DNA from 3 places in the Actinosynnema sp. NPDC053489 genome. Region 2 is predicted to be linked to each of the others. Evidence: riboswitches for the same ligand, from Rfam matches in the RefSeq annotation. Region 2 holds a riboswitch; each other region holds the start of a gene.
The links. A riboswitch is a leader RNA that binds a small molecule or an ion and turns the genes downstream of it on or off. The one in region 2 is predicted to bind cobalamin.

Region 1: it holds a riboswitch for cobalamin, as region 2 does, so the genes downstream of both, ACIGNX_RS10915 (prenyltransferase/squalene oxidase repeat-containing protein) here and ACIGNX_RS14250 (CbtB-domain containing protein) in region 2, are expected to answer to the same signal.
Region 3: it holds a riboswitch for cobalamin, as region 2 does, so the genes downstream of both, cobN (cobaltochelatase subunit CobN) here and ACIGNX_RS14250 (CbtB-domain containing protein) in region 2, are expected to answer to the same signal.

The regions. Positions count from the first base shown of each region.
Region 1 covers NZ_JBITXT010000004.1:246,647-254,104, forward strand. The annotation lists gene ACIGNX_RS10900 (S8 family peptidase) at 1-357, opposite strand, end outside; gene ACIGNX_RS10905 (DMT family transporter) at 535-1,464, opposite strand; gene ACIGNX_RS10910 (cytochrome P450) at 1,580-2,839, opposite strand; cobalamin riboswitch at 2,933-3,055, shown strand; gene ACIGNX_RS10915 (prenyltransferase/squalene oxidase repeat-containing protein) at 3,148-4,449, shown strand; gene ACIGNX_RS10920 (hypothetical protein) at 4,446-5,279, shown strand; gene ACIGNX_RS10925 (CbiQ family ECF transporter T component) at 5,243-6,337, shown strand; gene ACIGNX_RS10930 (ABC transporter ATP-binding protein) at 6,334-7,458, shown strand, end outside.
Region 2 covers NZ_JBITXT010000005.1:412,383-419,840, forward strand. The annotation lists gene ACIGNX_RS14235 (PAC2 family protein) at 1-873, opposite strand, end outside; gene ACIGNX_RS14240 (HAD family hydrolase) at 1,176-1,847, shown strand; gene ACIGNX_RS14245 (CbtA family protein) at 1,866-2,612, opposite strand; gene ACIGNX_RS14250 (CbtB-domain containing protein) at 2,624-2,809, opposite strand; cobalamin riboswitch at 2,840-3,022, opposite strand; gene ACIGNX_RS14255 ((2Fe-2S)-binding protein) at 3,063-3,722, opposite strand; gene ACIGNX_RS14260 (LysE family transporter) at 3,741-4,460, shown strand; gene ACIGNX_RS14265 (GNAT family N-acetyltransferase) at 4,645-5,085, shown strand; gene ACIGNX_RS14270 (hypothetical protein) at 5,096-5,476, shown strand; gene ACIGNX_RS14275 (phosphoribosyl-ATP diphosphatase) at 5,521-5,784, shown strand; gene ACIGNX_RS14280 (phosphoribosyltransferase) at 5,795-6,427, opposite strand; gene ACIGNX_RS14285 (thioesterase family protein) at 6,454-7,227, opposite strand; gene ACIGNX_RS14290 (RecB family exonuclease) at 7,243-7,458, opposite strand, start outside.
Region 3 covers NZ_JBITXT010000007.1:415,950-423,407, reverse strand. The annotation lists gene ACIGNX_RS19150 (cobalt-precorrin-6A reductase) at 1-169, shown strand, start outside; gene ACIGNX_RS19145 (precorrin-2 C(20)-methyltransferase) at 144-1,601, opposite strand; gene ACIGNX_RS19140 (precorrin-8X methylmutase) at 1,598-2,224, opposite strand; gene ACIGNX_RS19135 (hypothetical protein) at 2,221-3,270, opposite strand; cobalamin riboswitch at 3,278-3,412, shown strand; gene cobN (cobaltochelatase subunit CobN) at 3,446-7,012, shown strand.

The sequences.
Region 1 (7,458 bases), on a different contig from region 2:
CTGGGTGGCGTCGAGCGCGTCGGTGACGAGCACGTCCTGCTCGATCGTGGCGACCGCCGGGTCGCGGCTGAGCTCGCGCAGCTGCGCCGGGGTGAGCTTGGCGGCGAAGCCGTGCAGCGCCGCGTCCCAGACGTGGGTCGGCGTGACGCCCGCCGCGGCGGCCACGCTCGCGCCGCCGCGGGCCGTGACGCCGAGCGAGACGATGTAGGAGTCCTTGATCGGCCGCACGGTCGCGGACGCCGTCGCGGTGATGACGGCGGCCCGGTGCGCGGGTGCGGCGGACGAGACCCCGGCGGTGAGGCCGGCGGCGGTGCACGCCACCGTCAGCACGATGAGCGTTCGGTGAAGAGGGCGCACGAGTTGGCTCCTTCGGGTGAACCCCGACGGGCGGGCCCCGACGCAGGGTTGACGGAGCCGACGGTCGCTCCCCCGAGGTTCCAACAAGCAGCCTGACCAGGTGTTATGCCGCCGTCAACGAAGGTCGGCCGGACGGCCGCCGGACCGTCACCCTCGGTGGACGTGGCGGCCAACAGGTCACGGCCGCGTCGCTCGACCGGGCGCTTGTCGCGCACCGACCGGGCCAGTGCCGGCCGGGGTCAGCGCCAGTCGGGTCAGCGCCAGTCGGGTCAGGGCGACCCCGGCCAGGACGACCGCCATCCCCACCACGACTCGCGGGGTCAGCGGCTCGTCCAGCACGACCGCCCCCAGCGCCACGGAGACGACCGGCAGGAGGTAGCCGACGGTGGCCGCGCTCGTCGGCCCCTCCTCCTCGATGATCCGGTAGTTGAGGATGAACGTGCAGCCGGTGCCGAACACCCCGAGCACCACCACCGCGACGATCGCCGTCGCGTTCGGGGTCGTCGGGGTCCGGTCGAACGGCAGCGGCAGCGCGCTCAGCCCGGTCGCGGCGACGAGCTGGGCGGCGGACACGGCGACCGGAGCGCCCTTGCCGACCAGCTTGCGGCCCATGTACGCGAACGCCACCGCGTAGGAGGCCGCCGCGCCGAGCAGCGCCACCGCGCCCGCGACCGGGACGCCGGTCCCCCGCCAGGGCGCGAAGATCAGCACCACCCCGCCGAACCCGACGACCAGGCCGAGCAGCCGCAGCGCCACCGCGCCGCGGTCCGTGCCGGTGACCAGTCCGATGAGGAGGGCGAACAACGGGGTGGTCGCGTTGAGCACGCCCGCCACCCCGGAGTCCACGGTCCGCTGCCCGACGGCGAACAGCAGGAACGGCAGCGCGTTGCAGAAGAACGCGGCGACCGCGAGGTGCCCCCAGAGCCGTCGTGGCAACCGCCGGCGGCCGAGGCGGGCCACCACCCACAGGGTGAGGGCGCCCAGCGCGCAGCGGGTCGCGGTGATCACGGCCGGCGACAGCCCGGTCAGGGCCAGTTCGATCCACAGGAACACCGAGCCCCACAGCAGGGCCAGCGCCCCCATCCGCACCACGCTTCGTCCGGTCATGGGACCACCGTGATCCACGACCGGCTTCAAGAAAAGTGAAACCTCATGACGAATCGTTAAGCCGAGCTGCAAAGTCGCCGGGCGCGGGCGCTCCCGCACCCGGCGAGGAGCCCGCTCAGCGCGTGTGGACGAACAGCCGGTCGACGCCGTGGACGATCGACGCCGCGCGGAACGCCGGGCGCTCGTCGGCCAGCCGCAGCCGGGGGAAGCGGCGCAGCAGGGCCGGGTAGGCCGCGCGCAGCTCCATCCGGGCCAGCTCCGCGCCCACGCACCGGTGCGCGCCGAAGCCGAACGCGAGGTGCGACGTGGCGGGCCGGCCCGCGTCGAAGTCGGACGCCTCCTCGCGGTTGGCCGCCGACAGCGACACCACGACGACGTCGCCCTCCTCGATCTGCTGCTCGCCGACCCGCAGCGCGTGCCGGGCGAACCGCGGGAACGCCACCTGCACCACGCTCAGGTGCCGCAGCAGCTCCTCCACCAGCGGCGCGGCAGCGGCGTCGTCGTCGCGCATCGCCGCACGCGCGGCATCGTCCTTGAGCAGCACGATCGCGCCGAGCGCGAGCATCGACGCCGTGGTGTCGAACCCGCCGGTCAGCACGCCGTCGGCGAGGCCGGCCAACTCGACGTCGCTCACGTCGTCGCCGTGCTGGCGGATGATCGAGCCGATCAGGCCGTCACCGGGCGACCGCCGCTCGCGGCGCACGATCTCCTCCATGTAGGACAGCGACTCCGAGATGGCGCCCAACGCCTGGCCCGCGCCGCCGAACAGGTCGAACCGCGCCGCCGCCAGCTCCTGGAACCGGTCGCGGTCCTCGTAGGGCACGCCGAGCAGCTCGCAGATGGTCAGCGACGGGATCGGCAGCGCGAACTCCTTGACCAGGTCGACCGGCCCGGTCGCGGTCTCCATCGCGTCGAGCCGCTCGGTGACGATCGCGTCGATGCGCGGCACGAGCCGCGACAGCCGGCGCATGGTGAACTCGGGCGTGAGCAGCTTGCGCAGGCGGGTGTGGTCGGGCGGGTCGGCGAAGCCCAGGCCGCCGGGCGACTGCTCGATCCGGCCGACCGCCGCGCCGAGCCGCGCGTAGTCGTTGCTGAACGCACCTGTGTCGGAAAGCACCTTCTTGGCTTCCTCCAGGCCGGTGACCAGCCACACGCGCAGGCCGAACGGCACCGGGATCCGGTGCACCGCACCGCTGTCCCGCATCCGCTCCAGCTCCGCGACCGGGACCACCCCGTCCCGCTTCAACGGGACCAGCGCACGGTCCGGGAGCAGCGACAACGCCCGCGAGCCGATCTTGCCCAGCACCCACCGCGTCGCCGAACGCCGTGCGACCCACGCCACCAAGCCGTCGCGCACGGACGCCAGAGTCGTCATCGAACACCCCTCTTCCCCAGATCGAATCGCCCGACGGTAACCGGCCGTCGGGGTGAGCAGCATCGCGCCAGAGGCGGATTGACACACCATGATCCGTGACAGACGATCGGCAATCGCGCGCGAAACGGGGGAAGCCGGTCGAAATCCGGCGCTGACCCGCAACGGTAGGTCCGAGAAGGACGAGCCCGAACACCCGTCGCACGTGCCACGCTCCAGACACCGTCGAGGTCAACGGGTCGGAGCCCCGGGGGAGGTCGGTCACGGCAGTCCGGGGTCCGCTCGCGCCTCGCGCCCCGGAAAGGCCGAACATGTCGTTGAGACGGACCGCCGCCGTCATCGCCGCCGCCGCCGTCACCGCGCTCGCGGTGGTCCCCGCCGCCGAGGCGCGGGCCGTGCCGACGACGGACGTCGCCGACGCCGCCGCCGGTTGGCTCGCCCGGCAGCTGGTCGACGGCGACCACTTCGAGAACGTCTACGACGGCGTCGCCTACCCCGACCACGGCCTCACCCTCGACGCCCTGTTCGCCTTCACCGCCGCCGGCGTGGCGTCCGACAGCGCCGACAAGGCCGCCGCCTGGCTCGCCGAGCCCGACGTGGTCAACGGCTACCTGCACTCCGGCGACCCCGCCGAGTCCTACGCGGGCGCGCACGCGAAGCTGGCCCTGGCCGTGCAGGCGCGCGGGCAGGACCCGACGGCCTTCGGCGGCGTCGACCTGGTCGCGGGCCTCACCGCGCTCCAGGCGCCGTCCGGCCGGTTCCGGGACAAGTCGCAGTACGGCGACTACTCCAACGGCTTCACCCAGGCGTTCGCCGTGCTCGCGCTGGACCGGTGGCGGGGCGCGCCGCAGGCCGCCGTCGACTACCTCGTCGGCACCCAGTGCCCCGACGGCGGGTTCCCGCTGGTGCTGGAGGCCGCCACGTGCGCCTCGCACGTGGACGCCACCGCGATGGTCGTGCAGGCGCTGCTCGCCGTCGACCGGGGCGGTCCGGCGGCCGAAGCGCTCGACTGGCTGACCGCCGCCCAGCAGTCCGGCGGCGGGTTCCTGGACGAGGGCCAGACCGGCGAGGGCAACGCCAACAGCACCGGCCTGGCCGCCCAGGCGCTGCGCGCGGGCGGTCGCACGGCCGCGGCGGACCGCGCGACCGCGTTCCTGCGGTCGTTGCAGGTCGGCTGCGCGGCGGCGGAGCCCGACCGGGGCGCGATCGCGTTCGACCGGTCCGGGTTCACGACGACCACCTCGTTGCGGGCGAGCGCGCAGGGCGTGCTGGGCCTGGTCGGTGTCAACTTCGCCGACCTGACGGCGCGGGGCGGCCAGGCGGGCGCGCCCGTGCTGGACTGCCCGGCCACCACGACCACGCCCACGTCGGGCGCCACCACCACGACCACCACCACGACGGCCGGCACCACCACCGCGGAGCCGACGACCACGTCCGCCGCGACCACCACCGGCACGACGACCGCCGTGGTCGTGGTGGCGGCCAACGGCGGCACCCTCGCCCGCACCGGCGCGGAGGTCGGCCCGATGCTGTGGGTCGGCGCGCTGCTGCTGGTCGGCGGCGTGCTCGCGGTCGTGCTGGCGCGCAAGCGGTACGCGGGTGCCGGCAGGTGACCGGGTGGTGGCGGGCGTCGGTGGCGGTCGCCGTCGTCGGGCTCGCGATGGCGCACGCCCCGCTCACGGCCCGGGCCGCGGGCTGCGCGGGCGTCACGGTGGTCGTGGACTTCGGCGCGCTCGGCGGCGGGGTGCGCACCGGGTGCGCCCCGGGTGACCCGTCCTCCGGGACGGGCGCGCTGACCGCCGCCGGGTTCGGCTACACGTTCGCCGCCCGGCAGCCCGGCTTCGTGTGCCGGATCAACGGCCAACCGGGCAGCGACCCCTGCGTCACCGCCTCCCCCACCACCGCGTACTGGGGCTACTGGCACGGGCAGCCCGGTGGCTCCTGGGTCTACAGCGCCACGAGCGCCGGCGGGTACGACCCCGCGCCGGGCACCGTGGAGGGCTGGGCGTTCGGCGCGGGTCAGCAGCCGGGCATCGCGCCGCCCGCACCGCCGGCGCCGCAACCACCCGCGCAACAACCACCCGCGCCCGCACCGGCCCAACCGGCGCCGCCCGCCCAACCCGGTCAAGCCGGTCAACCTGCCCAACCGGGTCAACCGGCTCCCCCGGCGGCGCGACCCGACCAACCGGGAGCCACGCCGGAGGCGACCGCCGCGACCACGACGGCCGAGCCGACGACCGCGGCACCCACGTCCGCGACCACGACGGGAAGCACGACCTCCTCGTCCACCGCACCACCCGCCGGGACGCCCGCGGCCGTGGAGCCGACGGCCGGCACGTCGTCCGGCGGCACGGTCGGGCCGGTCGTCGGGATCGCGGTGGTCGCGGCCCTGGCCGGCCTCGGCGCGTGGACCGCGCGGCGGCGCGCCCGGGCGGCCGGGTGAGCCTGCACCCCGGCGCGTGGTGGCTGTGGGCGCTGTGCCTGGCCGCCGTCGCCGCCCGCACCACCAACCCGCTCCTGCTGGCCCTGGTGATCGCGGTCGCGGGGTACGTGGCCGTGTCGTGCCGGGAGGACACCCCGTGGGCGGGCGCCTACGGGGTCTTCCTGAAGTTCGCGCTGGTGGTGCTGGCGATCCGGGTGGTGCTGCACGTGCTGCTGGGCGGCCTGGGCGGGCCGACGGTGCTGGTGACGTTGCCCGAGGTCCCGCTGCCGGAGTGGGCCAGGGGCGTGCGGCTGGGCGGCCCGGTGAGCGCCGAGGGGCTCGTGTTCGCGCTGTGCCAGGGCCTCCAGCTGGCGACGCTGCTGTGCTGCGTCGGCGCGGCGAACGCGCTGGCCAACGCCAAGCGGCTGCTCCGGTCGCTGCCGGCCGCGCTGTACGAGGTGAGCGTGGCGGTGGTGGTGGCGTTGACCGTCGCACCGCAGCTGGTGGCGGGTGCCCGGTCGGTCCGACGGGCGCGGGAGCTGCGCGGTGACGTCGTGCGGGGCGTCAAAGCGGTGAAGCTGCTGGTCGTGCCGGTGCTGGAGGACGCCTTCGAGCGGTCGCTGGTGCTGGCCGCGGCGATGGACTCCCGCGGGTACGGCCGCACGGCCGGGCTGCCGAAGCGGACCCGGGTGGTCACCGGCGCGCTGGTGCTCGGCGGGTTGCTCGGCCTGTGCGTCGGCGCGTACGGCCTGCTGGGCGGCGGGACGCCGGGCGTGGTGGGCACGCCGATGCTGGCGGTGGGCTCGGTGCTGGCGGTCGCCGGCCTGTGGACGGGGTCGCGGCGGGTGCGGCGCAGCCGGTACCGGCCCGACCGGTGGGGCCCGCGCGAGCTGCTCATCACCGCGTCCGGGCTGGTGGCGGCGCTGGCGACCTACCTCGCCCCGGCGGGCCTGGGCGGCGCGGCGCTCACGCCGGGCACCGTGCCGCCGGCCGTGCCCGACCTGCCGCTGCTGCCCGCGCTCGGCCTGCTGTGCGCGCTCGCGCCCGTCGTCGTCGCCAGGAACAGGGTGGACCCGTGATCCGGTTCGAGAACGTCTCCGTCACCTACCACGACGCCGCCGCGCCGGCGCTGGCCGACGTCGACCTGCACGTGCCGGAGGGCGAGCTGTGCCTGGTCGTCGGGCGCACCGGCTCGGGCAAGTCCACGTTGCTGCGCGCGGTCAACGGGCTGGTGCCGCACTTCACCGGCGGCACCCTGACCGGCCGCGTGCTGGTGGCCGGCCGCGACACCCGCACGCACCCGCCGCGCGAGCTGGCCGACGTGGTCGGCGTGGTGGGCCAGGACCCGCAGGCCGGGTTCGTCACCGACTCGGTCGAGGAGGAGCTGGCGTACTCGATGGAATCGCTGGGGCTGCCCAACCCGGTGATGCGCAAGCGGGTCGAGGAGACGCTGGACCTGCTGGGCCTGGCCGAGCTGCGCAACCGGCCGCTGGCCGCGCTGTCCGGCGGTCAGCAGCAGCGCGTCGCGGTCGGCGCGGCCCTCACCGCCCACCCGCGCGTGCTGGTGCTGGACGAGCCGACGTCGGCCCTGGACCCCGGCGCGGCCGAGGACGTGCTGGCCGCGCTGCACCGGCTCGTGCACGACCTGGGCATGACGGTGGTGATCGCGGAGCACCGGCTGGAACGGGTGGCGCAGTACGCGGACCGCGTGGTGTGGCTGCCCGGCGGCGGCCTGCCGCCGGTGGCGGGCGACCCCGGTCCGGTGCTGGCGGACGCACCGGTCGCGCCGCCCGTCGTGCGGTTGGGCCGACTGGTCGGGTGGCAGCCGGTCCCGGTGTCCGTCCGGGACGCCCGGCGGCTGGCCGGTCCGCTGCGCGACCGCCTCCCGGAACCGCCCGCCGTGCCGCCGACCCCGCCCGGTGAGCTGCTGCGCGCCCGTGACGTGCGCGTCCGCTACGCCGCCGTGGACGCCGTGCGCGGTGTGTCGCTGGACGTCGGCCCGGGCGAGCGGGTGGCCCTGATGGGGCGCAACGGGTCGGGCAAGTCGAGCCTGCTGTGGGCCGTGCAGGGCACGGGCAAGCGGGCCGGCGGCGACGTGGCGGTGGCCGGGGTCGACCCGGCCGGGCTCAAGCCCGGGCCGCGCCGCCGGGTCGTCGGGCTGGTCCCGCAGCAACCGGGCGACCTGCTGTACCTGCACGCG
Region 2 (7,458 bases):
CGGCCCCCGCCCCCGCCGCCGCAGGTAGCGCTCGAACTCCGCCGCGATCGCGTCGCCGCTGGCCTCGGTGATCTGGATCTCCGCGTCCCCGCGCTCCTCCAGCGCCCGCACGTAGTTGCGCACGTCCTCGTCCTCGTCGGCCATCTCGCTGACCGTGCGCTCCCACTCCTCGGCCTGCTCCGGCAGCGCCCCGAGGGGCACCTCGACGTCCAGCACCTCCTCCACCCGGTGCAGCAGGGCGAGCGTCGCCTTCGGCGAGGGCGGCTGGGACACGTAGTGCGGCACCGCCGCCCAGAACGAGATCGCGGGCACCCCCGCCTGCACGCACAGGTCCTGGAACACGCCGACGATCCCGGTCGGCCCCTCGTACCGCGACCGCTCCAGCCCGTACTTCGCCGCCGCCGCCTCGTCGTACGCCGTCCCCGTCACGGGCACCGGCCGCGTGTGCGGGGTGTCCATCAGCAGCGCGCCCAGCGTCACCACGGTGGTCACGCCCAGGTCCTCGATGTGGCCCAGCAGCTCGGACGCGAACTTCCGCCACCGCATGTTCGGCTCGATGCCGTGCACGAGCACCACGTCGGTCGACGACCCGGGCGGGCGGCACACCGACAGGCGCGTCGTCGGGAATTCCACCCTCCGGGTGACACCGTCCACGAGTCGGACCGTGGGGCGCGTCACCTGGAAGTCGTAGTAGTCGTCCGGATCGATCTCCGCCAACGGCGTCGCGTCCCACGTGAGCTGCAGGTGTTCGATGGCCGTGCTGGCGGCGTCTCCTGCGTCGTTCCACCCCTCGAACGCGGCAACCATGATCGGGTTGTTGAGCGGTTCGCTGGGGTCGAAGGGGGTCTGGGCGGCCTGGTCCGGATCGGTCACGCGGCCAGACTACGACCACCGGCTCACACCCGACGCCGTAGGCTGAGCGCATGTCGGGTCGTGTCACGCCGCCGGTCCCCGGCGCGCTCGCCGACCACGTCACCGTCACCGAGGGGGTAACGGCGGCCGCGCCGCGGGCCGTTGCCGTCACCGTGGACGATTTCGCAGGTCAGGAGTGTTCCAACGAGACCGGGCACGGCCTCGCGGACCGGTTCGGCGAGCCGCCGCGCCGGGGTGCCGAACCCACTGCCCGAAGCGCCGACGACCGCACCACCCGGAAGTGGAGTGACCAACGCGTGATCATGACGGTCGAGGCCGTGCTGTGGGACATGGACGGCACGCTGCTGGACTCCGAGAAGCTGTGGGACATCCCGTTGTACGAGTTCGTGGAGAAGCTGGGCGGCACGCTGTCCCGGGAGACCAGGGAGGCGATGGTCGGCTCCAGCGTGCCCCGCACGATGTCGATGCTGTTCGCCGAGGTCGGCGTGGACCGGCCCAGCGCGGAGGACGTCGCCGACGGCGCGGCGTGGATCATGCGGCGCACCGAGGAGGTGTTCCGCGCGGGCCTGCCGTGGCGGCCGGGCGCGCGTGAGGCGTTGCGGGCGGTCCGCGACTCCGGTGTGCCGATGGCGCTGGTGACGTCCACCGAGCGGCAGTTGACCGAGGTCGCGCTCGACACGATCGGCCGTGACCTGTTCGACGTCACGGTGTGCGGCGACGAGGTGGACCGCCGCAACAAGCCGCTGCCCGAGCCGTACCTCAAGGCCGCGCGCCTGCTCGGCGTCGACCCGACCCGGTGCGTGGCCGTGGAGGACTCGCCGACCGGCGTGGCCTCCGCCGTCGCCGCCGGCTGCACGGTGCTGGTCGTGCCGTGCGACGTGCCGGTGGAGCCGGGCGAGCGGCGCGTGTTCCGCGAATCCCTGGTCGGCGTCGACCTCCCGCTGCTGGCCGGCCTCGCGGGCGGGGCCGCCTGAGACGACCCCGCCCTGCGGTCACACCGCCGGCGCCACCTGCCGGACCCGGCGCGTGGCCGGGTCGACCAGCAGGCCGAACACCACGCCGAGACCGAGCCACAACGTGGCCGTCTCGGCCAGCGAGGCCAACCGGAACTCCCACAGCACCGACGCCGGCACGTCCGCCGGCACGGCGTCCGGCGTGGCCGGGAACGCGACCAGCAGCACGACCACCGCCGCCACCACGGCCAGCGCCACGGCGGTCGCGCGCACCGGCGACGACAGGTGGCCCAGCCGGGACGCCAGGTGGCTCGCGCCGAGCGCGACCAGCAGCCCGGCCGCGATCAACCCCAGGTAGAGCACCGTGCGGTACTCCACCGTGTCCGGGTCGCCCACCGCGGGCGGGTTGGCCGGGTACTTCACCGCGGGCAGCAGCGCCGCCGCGCCGAACGCGGCCACCGACAGCGCCACCGCCCGGGTAAACGGCGCCTTGCCGGGGAACCAGCGCCGCGCCCCCGCGTAGGCGGTGGCGAACAGCGCGCCGACGGCCAGGCCCACCAGCACCGCGGCGAGCACACCGCCGACCACCTGCGTGCCGCGGCTGAACACCTCGCCGTGGTCGTGACCCGCGCCCGGCTCGACCGGCCGGGCCTCTTCGACGGCCAGCGCCGCCCGGATCGGCACCTCGACCACCAGCACGCCGACCAGCCCCGCGAGCAGCCCGGACACCGCGCCCGCGCCGACACCCCGCAGCAGCAACCCCCGGTACGAGGACGTGTTCGCCATGTCGGCGCGCCCTAGTGGCACGGGACGCCGAGCGCGTGGCGCCCGTCGTGGAAGAACTCGTGCACGGCCTCGGCGGCGTGGCCGAGCGCGATGCCGTTCTCCTGCAGGACCAGCCACGCCACGATCAGCGCGACCAGGGCGACGGCGTAGGCCCACCGGGGGACGGGAGTGGAAAGGGGATGCGCGGGGCTCGTCATGACGGCCTCCTCCATACCTCGTGGAAGGTCAACAACAACTCGTGCCGCAGCCGGTCTCCTGACTCCCGGATCGACGCCGTCCCCGCGTCTTCCCAGCCGCGGCGCGGCCAGTGACGTTCTCGGCGGGTTGGCTCCCCGGTCACAGTGGCGAGGACCGCGCCGGATTCCCACCGGCTTCCCGTCCACTGCGGCGCCCGAACGGTAGATGTCGATCGAGGTCCGGCACAACCGACCAGACGAGTTGTCGTGTTCCTCACGTGCCGGGTCGGCGCGGCAGCGGGCAGTCGCCGCACGTGCCGCCGCCGTCGAGCCGGTAGTACAGGCAGCAGCTGCGCCGCCGGAACACCACCTCGCCGGGGAAGGGGGCGAACCCGCCGGTGTCGCGCAGCGGCGGGTCGGCGAACAGCTCGTCGATCAGCCCGGCGCAGTCGACACCGCTGCGGGCGATCGTGCGCAAGGCCCCCGCCACGGACGACCCGGCGTTGCCCCACAGCAGCCCGCGGGCGACGGGCGCGACCGCGCGGACCGCCTCGACCACCGGCTCCATCGACTCGGCGATGCCGACGCCCGCGACCGGGTCCTTCAGCCGCACCTGGAGCCCCTCCGGGCCGTAGCGCCACCAGACGTTGCCGGGGCGGACGTCCGGCGCCGTCCCGCCGACCGCGCGCGCGGCGACGACCGGGCTGAGCAGCCGCGCGGTGTAGCTCAGGAAGAACAGCGACGCGGCGACCCGCCGTTCGCCGGTGCGGTAGCGGACGCCGATCCGGTCGACGGCGTCGGCGAGGGCCGGCCCGCGCGGCAGGTCGGCGCCGTCGTGCCAGCCGTCGTCGGGCCGGCCGACGTCGAGGGCGAAGAACGGGCTGAGGCCGCGGATCTGCCGCAGGGTGGCCAGGACTCGGGCGAACTCGGACACGTGCCCTAGTCTGCCGCCGTGGACGCACTGGGCCTGGGCCTGGCCCTCGGCCTGACCGCGAGCCTCAGCCCCGGCCCGCTGCTGGTGCTGGTGGTGACCTCGGCGTTGCGGTCGGGCCGGCGGGCCGGAGCGCTGACCGCCTGCGCGCCGCTGCTGTCGGACGCCGTCGTGGTCGCGGTGACGCTGCTCCTGCTGGACCGCCTGCCCGTGCGGGCGCTGGGCGTGCTCGGCGTCGTCGGCGCGGTGTTCGTGGTGTGGAGCGGCCTGCGCACCGTCCGCGAAGCGCGAACCGCCACCCTGACCAACCGCCCCGTGACCCCCGCGCCGACCGCCCCGATCGCACCAACCACGGCTTCGCAGGAGTCCCCGCCCAGGGGAACCCTGAACTCGATCCTACCGACGCGGTCCGACAATTCCGGCACGTCGACCGGCGGCGAGGCCCTGCGCCGAGCGGTCCTGGTGAACCTGCTCAGCCCCCACCCGTGGATCGCCTGGGCCACCGCGCTCGGCCCGCTGACCGTCACCACCTGGCGCGCGTCACCGCTCGCGGGGTCGGCGTTCCTGATCGGCTTCTACCTCACCCTGGTCGGCGGCAAGGTCGTGATCGCCCTCCTGGTCGCCCGCGGCCGCCGCGGGCTCGGCGACACCGGCTACCGACGAGCCCTCACCGCCGCCGGCGCGCTGCTCGTGCTCGCGGGCGTGGCGATGGGTGTCCAGTTCGCCGCCTACGCGACGTAGAACGTCGGCAGGCCGCCCGCGCACCGGCGGGAGCAGGGTCGCCGGCCGGTCGTCCGCAGCGGGGGCCCGCGTTCGGCAAGGCCCGAGGGCCGAACAGCGGCGCCGCCGTCGTCCGGGGCGCGTTGCGGCGATCGCCACCGGATTTCGCTGGCGCTTCCGCCCGCGGCCACGCAGAATCCGCGCCATGCCGTGGCTCCCCGCTGACTTCGCCCACCCGACCCGCGTCCCGCTCGACGCCGAGCACCACCTCCGACCCATCCGGGAGTCCGATGTGGACATCGACTACCCCGCCGTGATGGGCTCGCGCGAGCGCCTCTGGGCCCGGTACGGGGAGAAGTGGGGCTGGCCGCCCGCCGACATGACCCACGAGCAGGACCGCGTCGACCTCGCCCGCCACGAACGCGAGCAGGACGCGCACGAGTCGTTCAACTACGCCCTCTTCGACGCCGCCGAGACCCAGCTGCTGGGCTGCGTCTACATCGACCCCGACGGCGCCGACGCCCGGATCTCGTGGTGGGTGGTGGACGAGTACGTGGGCACGGACCTGGAGCGCGCGCTGGACGCGTTCGTGCCGAAGTGGATCGCCGAGGTGTGGCCGTTCACCAGCCCGCACTACGGCGTCTAGGGTTCGCCGGGTGACCCAACCGGCCAAGTGGACCATCGTCTCGATCTGCCTCACCGTGCTCGCCGTGCTCGTGCCGTGGGCGCACTACGGCGACGTGGACGTGGAGCTGTCCCGGTTGCCGCTGTGGTGGGCCTACCTCGGCGCGGCGGTCGTGATGCACGCGTGCTCACGCGTGGCCCGGCCCGTCGCGGCGGTGTTCGCCGGCGTCGCGGTGGTGGCGGCGGTGGTCGTCGCGGTCGGGTACGACGCCTCGGCGCACGTCTTCGAGCACGTCGCGCCGACGGCGGTCCCGCGTCCCGGCCTCGGGGTGCTGTTCGCGGTGGCGTCGGCGGCGGCCCAGGCGGCCGGCCTGCGCGCGCACGTCCGCGCCACGCGGTCCGTCCCGGCCTGACCTGGCTGCCCGCGGCCGTTCGGGGGATGGGAGGATCGGACCCCGTGAAGACCTTCGACGAGCTGTTCGCCGAGCTGAGCGAACGCGCACGCACCCGCCCTGAGGGCTCCGCCACCGCCGCGGCTCTGGAGGCCGGGGTGCACGCGCAGGGCAAGAAGGTGCTGGAGGAGGCGGGTGAGGTCTGGATCGCCGCGGAGCACGAGTCCGACGAGCGCCTGGCCGAGGAGGTCTCCCAGCTGCTGTACCGGGTGCAGGTGCTCATGCTCGGCCGCGGCCTGACGCTCGAGGACGTCTACAAGCACCTGTGACCGTCGAGCGCTACCGCCCGCCGTGCCGGCGCAGCAGTTCGACCACCTGCTCGTCGCCGGTCTGGTCGAAGCGGGCGTAGAACCGGCCGACCGCGCGGAAGTCCGCGCGCGGGTGCGGGCACACCACCAGGTCGGCGTCGGACCCCAGGGCGCGCACCGCGTCCGCCGCGCCCACCGGCACCGCCAGCACCAGGCGTCGCGGACCGTGCCCGCGGGCTTCGCGTAGCGCGGCGCGGGCCGTGACGCCGGTGGCCAACCCGTCGTCCACGACGAGCACGTCACGACCTTCGAGCCGCACGGGACCGGCCCGGTACAGCGCCACCCGGCGGCGGGCCTCCCGGCGTTCGGCCTCGCACTCGTCGGCCAGGTCCGCAGGGCGGAGGCCGAGCAGGCGCAGGGCGGCGTCGTCGTAGATCGGGTCGCCCTCGGCGGTGACCGCCCCGATGCCGTACTCGGGGTGGCCGGGAGCGCCGATCTTGCGCGCCACGGCCACGCCCAGCTCGCCGCCCAGCGCCGAGGCGACCTCGGCGGCCACCGGCACCCCGCCGCGGGCCAGGCCGAGCACCAGGGGATCGGTCCACGACCCGTCCACCAGGGCGCGGGCCAGCACCCGGCCCGCGTCGGAGCGGTCCGCGAACCTCATCACCCCATGGTGCGCGCGCCGGTCGGTCAGCGCTCCCGCACGAACAGCGACTGCGCCGTGCCGCCCACCGGCCCGCGCTCGTCGTGCAGCACGCTGCTCGCCACGCCCACGCCCGACGGGCCGATCACCGTCCGCGCGTCCAGGGCGAACCACTCGCCGACCGGCTCCCGGTGCAGGTGCACGGTCAGGTCCGTGTTGATCGCGTACCAGGTGCGGATGTCCAGCCGGCTCGACACACCGCTCGCCGAGTCCGCCACCGTGAACAGGCGTTGCGTCGCGCTCGGCTCCTCGCCGGCCACCACCGGCACCTCCGCGCGGCCCCACACCACCGCGTCACCGGGGGAGAACACCCCGCCGCTGACCGAGCGCCACCGCATCGCGGCCAGGTAGCCGCCCCGCCAGTGCTCCGGGATCGCCATGGGCTCGCACGCCGTCGGCGGCGGCAGCGGCTCGCCCGGGCCGGTCGCCACCCCCGCCGTGTCGCCGGCCACGATCCGCCACGCCGTCGCCCGCAGCACCGCCCGGCCCGCGTGCGCCAGCTCCGCCACCAGCAGCTCCACCGAGCGCCCCGGCCGCACCACCGACGCCGTGACGGTCAGCTCCGCCACCGGCACCGGGCCGAGCACGTCGAACGCCACTCGCGACAGCACCGCCCCGGCCCGCGGAGCGCACTGCTCCAGCGCCCGCACCAGCAGCGCCGACGGCGGCCCCAGGTGCTGGCTGTCCTCGCCCCACGGCCCGGAGGTGTGCCCGGTCGCGGCGAACCGGTCGACGTCCAGCCGCTCGTAGAACGCGTCCACCGGCGTCACCCCCCGTCAGTCCGCCCGGTCCAGCGCAGTCTCGACGCCGGCGTCCGGCTCCGGCCACCCCGGGTACGGCGGCGGCGTGCCGTCGAACGCCGGGCACAGCGCCTTGTGGTCGCAGTAGTCGCACAGCCTGCCCGGGTTCGGCCGGAAGTCGCCGGACTTCGCCGCGCGCAGGATCGCCTCCCAGATCGCCTCCAGCGTGCGCTCGAACCGGGTCAGCTCCGC
Region 3 (7,458 bases), on a different contig from region 2:
GGTCACCAAGGACAGCGGCGGGCCGATGACGGCGGCCAAGCTGACGGCCGCGCGCCTGCTCGGCATCCCGGTCGTGGTCGTGCGCCGGCCGCCGCCACCGCCCGCGCCGCTGGTGGAAACCGTGGCCGAGGCCGTCGAGTGGCTCAGCCGGGGTAGCGGCGCGGGGTGAACACCGCGCCGCGCGGGCTGACCCGCGTCTGCGACGAGCCCACCAGCAGCAGGCAGCGCATGTCCACGGTGGACGCGTCCAGGTCCGCCAGCCGGACCACCCGCACGGACTCCTCCGGCCCGCCGACGTCACGCCCGACGACCACCGGCGTGTCGGGGGAGCGGTGCCGCAGCAGCACGTCCCGCGCCTTGTCCACCTGCCACGTGCGGCTGCGCGAGGCCGGGTTGTAGATCGCCAGCACCAGGTCGGCCCGCGCCGCCGCCCCCAGCCGCTCCTCGATCACGTCCCACGGCTTGAGCCGGTCCGACAGCGACACCACGCAGTAGTCGTGGCCCAGCGGTGCGCCGACCCGGCTGGCCACGGCGTGCGCCGCGGTCAACCCCGGCAGCACCCGCACCGGCACGCCCGCGAACTGCTCCTCGCCCGCCACCTCCAGCACCGCGCTGGCCATCGCGAACACGCCCGGGTCGCCGGACGACACCACCGCGACCCGCCGCCCGCGCTTGGCCAGGTCCAGCGCGAACGCGGCCCGCTCGGCCTCCACCTTGTTGTCCGACGCGTGCCGCCGCTGCCGGGGGTCCACCGGCACCCGGTCCAGGTAGGTCACGTAGCCGACCAGGTCGTCGGCGTCGGCCAGCGCGCGGCGGGCCTGCGGCGTCAGCCACTCGGGCCCGGCCGGGCCCAGCCCGACCACCACGACCTCGCCCGCACCGGCGGGCCGGCGCGCGGGCCTGCTCGGCAGCAGCGCCAACGAGAAGTACGGCACGCCGTCGGGGTCCACTTCGGACAGCGGCGCGGTGCGCTGCGCCCCCGTCGTGGCGCGCTCCACGTACCACGCCTCGTCCAGCCGCCCGGCCCGCGCCAGCGCCTCGCGCACCCGCGGGAACGTCCGCCCCAGCTTCATGATCGCCACGGGGTCGCCGCCGGCCAGGTGCCCGGCGAGGGTGTCCGCCGGCAACGTGCCCGGCAGCACGGTCAGCACCTCGTCCCGCTCCACCAGCGGTCGCCCGATCACCGCCGCGCCCGCGCTCACCGACGTCACGCCCGGCACCACCTCGGCCGGGTAGCGGTGCGCCAACCGCTTGTGCAGGTGCATGTAGGAGCCGTAGAAGAACGGGTCGCCCGCCGCCAGCACCACCACCGTGCGGCCGGCGTCGAGGTGCGCGGCCAGCCGCGCCGCGCACTCCTCGTAGAACGCGTCGATCTCGCCCTGGTAGTCGTCGGAGTCCTCGGTCGTGACCGGGTAGACGAGCTGCTCCTCGACCTGGCCCTCGCGCAGGTAGGGCTCGGCGATCCGGCGCGCCACGCTGCGCCCGTGCCGCGCGCTGTGGAACACGACCACGTCCGCCTCGCCGATCAGCCGCGCCGCCTTGACGGTCACCAGCTCCGGGTCGCCCGGACCCACCCCGACCCCGTACAGCCTGCCCGTCATTCTTCCTCGCTCGCGATCGCGTTGAGCGCCGCCGCGGTCATGGCGCTGCCACCCCGCCGACCGCGCACGACCAGGTGCTCCAACCCCAGGGCGTTGGCCGCCAGGGCGTCCTTCGACTCCGCCGCGCCGATGAACCCCACCGGCACGCCGAGCACGGCCGCCGGTCGGGGCGCACCCGCCGCGACCAGGTCGAGCAGGTGGAACAGCGCGGTCGGCGCGTTGCCGACGGCGACCACCGCGCCGTCCAGCCGGTCGCCCCACAGCTCCAGCGCCGCGGCGCTGCGCGTGGTGCCCAGCTCCGCCGCCAGCCCCGGCACGCGCGGGTCGCCCAACGTGCACACGACCTCGTTGTCCGCGGGCAGCCGCCGCCGCGTCACGCCCGCCGCGACCATCTGCGCGTCGCACAGGATCGGCGCGCCGGCCAGCAGCGCCGCCCGCGCGGCGCGCACGACGTCGGGCGAGAAGTCGACGTCGGAGACCAGGTCGACCATCCCGCAGGCGTGGATCATCCGCACCACCACCCGGGCCACGTCCTCCGGGAACCGCGCCAGGTCCGCCTCGGCGCGGATGGTGGCGAAGGACCGGCGGTAGATCTCCGCGCCGTCCCTGATGTAGCTGGTCACCTGATCTCCTCGTAGCCGCCGCCGGTCGCGACGAACTCCACCACGTCGCCGGCGGGCCTGCCGCACCGGCGTGCGCAACCGGACCAGTGCGCCCGGCCGGACGTGCTCCGGGACCGCGCCCAGCGGGCCGCGTCGGCGCGCACGTCGGCCAGCGACTTCGCGCAACCGGGGCTGCCGGTGCACGCGCTGACGCCGTGCCAGGGCGAGTCCGCCGAGGTGAACAGGCCGCTGGTGTCGCTGCCGGCCGGCACGACCACGCTGCGCCACGGCGTCAGCCGCACGGGCACTCCGGCGAGCAGCCGGGCGTCCCACCGGCCCAGCGGCACACCCGCCACCACCACCTCGCCGTGCGCGCCGGGTGCGACGGGCGTCACAGCCGGCGCGACCCGGGCGTCACCCGGAACGCCCAACGCCGCCGTGATCTTCGGCACACCGCCGTCCACTTCGGACAGCCGCCAGGCGTCGCCGCGGATGCCGGCGAACACGCGCGCGGCGGTCACCACGGCCGCCACCGGGTCGGTCACCCGCAGCCCTGAATCGTGGCCGGCCAGGAACAACGCGTCACCGACCAGCCCGATGTCACCCGACAGGCCGCTCACCGCGCCACCCACCGTGACCAGGAACCGCCCGGGCAGGGACGCCAGTTCCGGCGTCGCGCACAGCTCCGCGTCGATCGCGTCGACCAGCGCCTGGTTGTCCTCCAGCGGCGCGGCGACGATGTTGCGCACCCGCTCGTGCGTCGGCGAGGGCAGCAGGCCGACGGCGCGCAGCCGTGCCCCCAGCTCGTGCTCCGCACCCGGCGCCAGGCCCCTGATCTGCAGGTTCGCCCGTGAGGTCAGTTCGAGCACCCCGTCGCCCAGCTCGATCGCGGCGGCCCGCAGCACGTCGACCTGCGCGGCGCTCAACGTGCCGCCGGGCACGCGGACGCGCGCCAGGCCGCCGTCGGCGGCCCGGTGCACGTCGACGGCGCCGGGGCAGGCGTCCGGGCGGGTTCGACCGGCCGACGCGGGTCCGCCGGCGAGGGGCGCGGGAGAAGCCGTGGGCATGGACTGGATGCTAACTGCCGTTAGGGTGACCTCCGAACGGCGAAGCAGCAGGAGGAAGCCGGTGCGAGTCCGGCGCGGTCCCGCCACTGTGACCGGGGGAGGCCCCGGGAGTCAGGAACTCCGCTCGCCGTCCCCTACGACCGGGGCGAGGACCCCCGAGGGATGGAGCACGCACGTGATCCTGCTGTTGTCGACCTCCGACACGGACCTGCTGTCGGCCCGGGCCAGCGGCGCGGACTACCGCCTGGCCAACCCCGCCCGCACGGCGGCCGACGACCTCCCGGCGCTGGTCGAGGGCGTCGACCTGGTGGTCGTGCGCATCCTGGGCGGTCGCCGGATGTGGGAGGAGGGGCTCGACCGGCTCCTCGCCTCGGGGCTGCCGGTCGTCGTGCTGGGCGGCGAGCAGAACCCGGACGCGCCGCTGATGGAGCTGTCGACCGTGCCCGGCGGCGTGTGCGCCGAGGCCCACGCCTACCTCGCGCACGGCGGCGCGGCGAACCTCGCCCAGCTGCACCGCTTCCTCTCCGACACCGTGCTGCTCACCGGGCACGGCTTCGCGCCGCCCGAGCCCACGCCCACCTGGGGGCTGCTGGAGCGCCAGGACCCGGACCAGGGCCCGACCGTCGCCGTCCTGTACTACCGCGCCCACCACGTGGCCGGCAACACCGCGTTCGTGCACGCCCTGTGCGACGCGATCGTGGCCAAGGGCGGTCGCCCCCTGCCGGTCTACTGCGCCTCGCTGCGCGCCGCGGAGCCGGAGCTGCTGGCCGAGCTGGGCAAGGCCGACGCCCTGGTCGTCACCGTGCTGGCCGCCGGCGGCACCAAGCCCGCCGCGGCGTCCGCCGGCGGTGACGACGACGCCTGGGACGTGGGCGCGCTGGCCGCCCTCGACGTGCCGATCCTGCAGGGCCTGTGCCTGACGAGCAGCCGCGCCGCCTGGGACGGCAACGACGACGGTCTGTCCCCTTTGGACACCGCCACCCAGGTCGCGATCCCCGAGTTCGACGGCCGGATCATCACCGTGCCGTTCTCGTTCAAGGAGGTCGACGAGGACGGCCTGACCGTCTACGTGGCCGACGAGGAGCGGGCCGCCCGGGTCGCGGGCATCGCCGTGCGGCACGGCAGGCTGCGCCACGTCCCGCCGGCCGAACGGCGCATCGCGGTCGTGCTGTCGGCGTACCCGACCAAGCACTCCCGCATCGGCAACGCCGTCGGCCTGGACACCCCGGCCAGCGTGGTGCGGCTGCTCGCCGCGATGCGCGAGCGCGGCTACGACATCGGCGACGAGCTGCCCGGCGTGGCCGACCTCGACGGCGACGCGCTGATCCACGCGCTCATCGCCGCCGGCGGCCAGGACGCCGACTGGCTCACCGAGGACCACCTGCGGGGCAACCCCGTGCGGCTGCCCGCGGCCCGCTACCGCAAGTGGTACGCCACCCTCCCGGAAGACACCCGGCGGGAGGTGGAGCGGCACTGGGGCGAGGCACCCGGCGAGCTGTTCGTGGACCGGTCCGGCGACCCCGACGGCGAGATCGTGCTGGCCGCGCTGCGCTCGGGCAACGTCGTGGTGATGGTGCAGCCGCCGCGCGGGTTCGGCGAGAACCCGATCGCCATCTACCACGACCCGGACCTGCCGCCGAGCCACCACTACCTGGCCGCCTACCGCTGGCTGGAGGACGAGTTCGGCGCGGACGCCGTCGTGCACGTGGGCAAGCACGGCAACCTGGAGTGGCTGCCCGGCAAGACCGTCGGCCTGTCGGCGGGCTGCGGCCCGGACGCGGCCCTGGGCGACCTGCCGCTGATCTACCCGTTCCTGGTCAACGACCCGGGCGAGGGCACGCAGGCCAAGCGCCGGGCGCACGCCACCCTGGTCGACCACCTCGTGCCGCCGATGGCCCGCGCCGACAGCTACGGCGACATCGCCCGGCTGGAGCAGCTGCTGGACGAGCACGGCAACATCGCCGCGATGGACCCGGCCAAGCTGCCGGCCATCCGGGCCCAGATCTGGACCCTCATCCAGGCCGCGAAGCTCGACCACGACCTCGGGCTCGCGGACCGGCCGCACGACGCGGAGTTCGACGAGCTGATCCTGCACGTCGACGGCTGGCTGTGCGAGATCAAGGACGTCCAGATCCGCGACGGCCTGCACGTGCTGGGCGCGGCGCCCACCGGCGCGGCGCGGGTGAACCTGGTGCTGGCGATCCTGCAGGCCAAGCAGGTGTGGGCGGGCCAGGTGGCCGCCCTGCCGGGCCTGCGGGAGGCGCTGGGCCTGGCCGAGGGCGGCGGTGACCGCGTCGAGACCGACCGGGTCGAGGAACGGGCCCGCGCGCTCGTGCAGGCCATGGAGGACGCCGGGTGGGACGTGGCCGCGGCCCGGACCCTCACCGACGACGACGCCGTGGCGCGCATCCTGGAGTTCGCCGCGCTGGAGGTCGTGCCCCGGCTCGCCCGCACCGCGGACGAGCTGACCAACGTGCTGCACGCGCTGGACGGCGGCTACGTCCCGGCCGGTCCCAGCGGCTCGCCGCTGCGCGGGCTGGTGAACGTGCTGCCGACGGGCCGCAACTTCTACTCGGTCGACCCCAAGGCGGTGCCGTCGCGGCTGGCCTGGGAGACCGGGCAGGCCATGGCCGACTCGCTGCTGGAGCGCTACCGCGCGGAGACGGGGCAGTGGCCGCCGTCGGTCGGCCTGTCGGTGTGGGGCACCAGCGCCATGCGCACGTCGGGCGACGACATCGCCGAGGTGCTCGCGCTGCTGGGCGTGCGGCCGCTGTGGGACGAGGGCTCGCGCCGGGTGACCGGGCTGGAGGTGATCCCGCTCGCGGAGCTGAACCGGCCGCGAATCGACGTCACGGTCCGCATCAGCGGCTTCTTCCGCGACGCATTCCCGCACGTTGTGGCACTGATCGACGACGCGGTGCGACTGGTCGCGAACCTGGACGAGTCGGCGTCGGACAACTACGTGCGCGCGCACGCCCAAGCCGATCTCGCGGAGCACAACGACCCGCGCCGCTCGACAATGCGCATCTTCGGCAGCAAACCGGGCGCGTACGGCGCCGGCCTGCTGCCGCTGATCGACAGCCGGAACTGGCGCGACGACGCCGATCTGGCCGAGGTCTACGCGGTGTGGGGCGGCTACGCCTACGGCCGGGAACTGGACGGCGTGGAAGCGCGGCCGGCGATGGAGAGCGCCTACAAGCGCATCGCGGTCGCGGCGAAGAACATCGACACCCGCGAGCACGACATCGCCGATTCCGACGACTACTTCCAATATCACGGCGGGATGGTGGCGACCGTCCGCGCGTTGACCGGGAAAGCGCCCGCCGCTTATGTCGGCGACAGCACGCGGCCCGACGCCGTGCGGACCAGGACGCTGCACGAGGAGACGAACCGGATCTTCCGCGCCCGCGTCGTCAACCCGCGGTGGCTGGCCGCGATGCGCGAGCACGGCTACAAGGGCGCGTTCGAACTCGCCGCGACGGTCGACTACCTGTTCGGCTACGACGCCACCACCGGCGTGGTCGCCGACTGGATGTACGAGCAGCTCGCGGCGAGCTACGTGCTGGACCCGGTGAACCGGGAGTTCCTGGAGCGGTCCAACCCCTGGGCGCTGCACGGCATCTCCGAGCGGCTGCTGGAGGCGGCCGAGCGGGGCATGTGGGAGCACCCGGAACAGGCGACGCTGGAGGCGCTGCGCAACGCCTACCTGGAGACCGAGGGCGACCTGGAGGACGGCCGCTGACCCGACGCCCGGCGCGAGCGCGCTTATAACGTCGTGGAAACGTGACGATAAAGAAGGCCGCGTCGGTATTCCAAGCCAGGCGTGCGCGTAATGCGACGCACGGTGAATCATTGCCTCCGAATGGACCGCCCGCTGCACCCGGTGGGCCGTCAGGACGTGACTCGACCGGCCGGGTTTGATCACCCGGCCGGTCGACTCGTGCTACCCGTCCGGGTCACCGGACGACCACTCAGGGCGACTCGCCGGGGGTGGTGACTGACGTGCGCGCACTTCCGGTGCAGACTGGTCCCGGGAGAGCGGGTTCGCGACTCGGGAATCTTTTCCGGGCCGTTCGGCGCGGAGACGAACCGAGCGTGTCCGACCGGTCTACGAACGGTGCCTGAACGGCCCACTCGGGACACCGCTAGCAGAATCGGTCCAGCAAGGCAAATGCAGCAGCGTCGGTA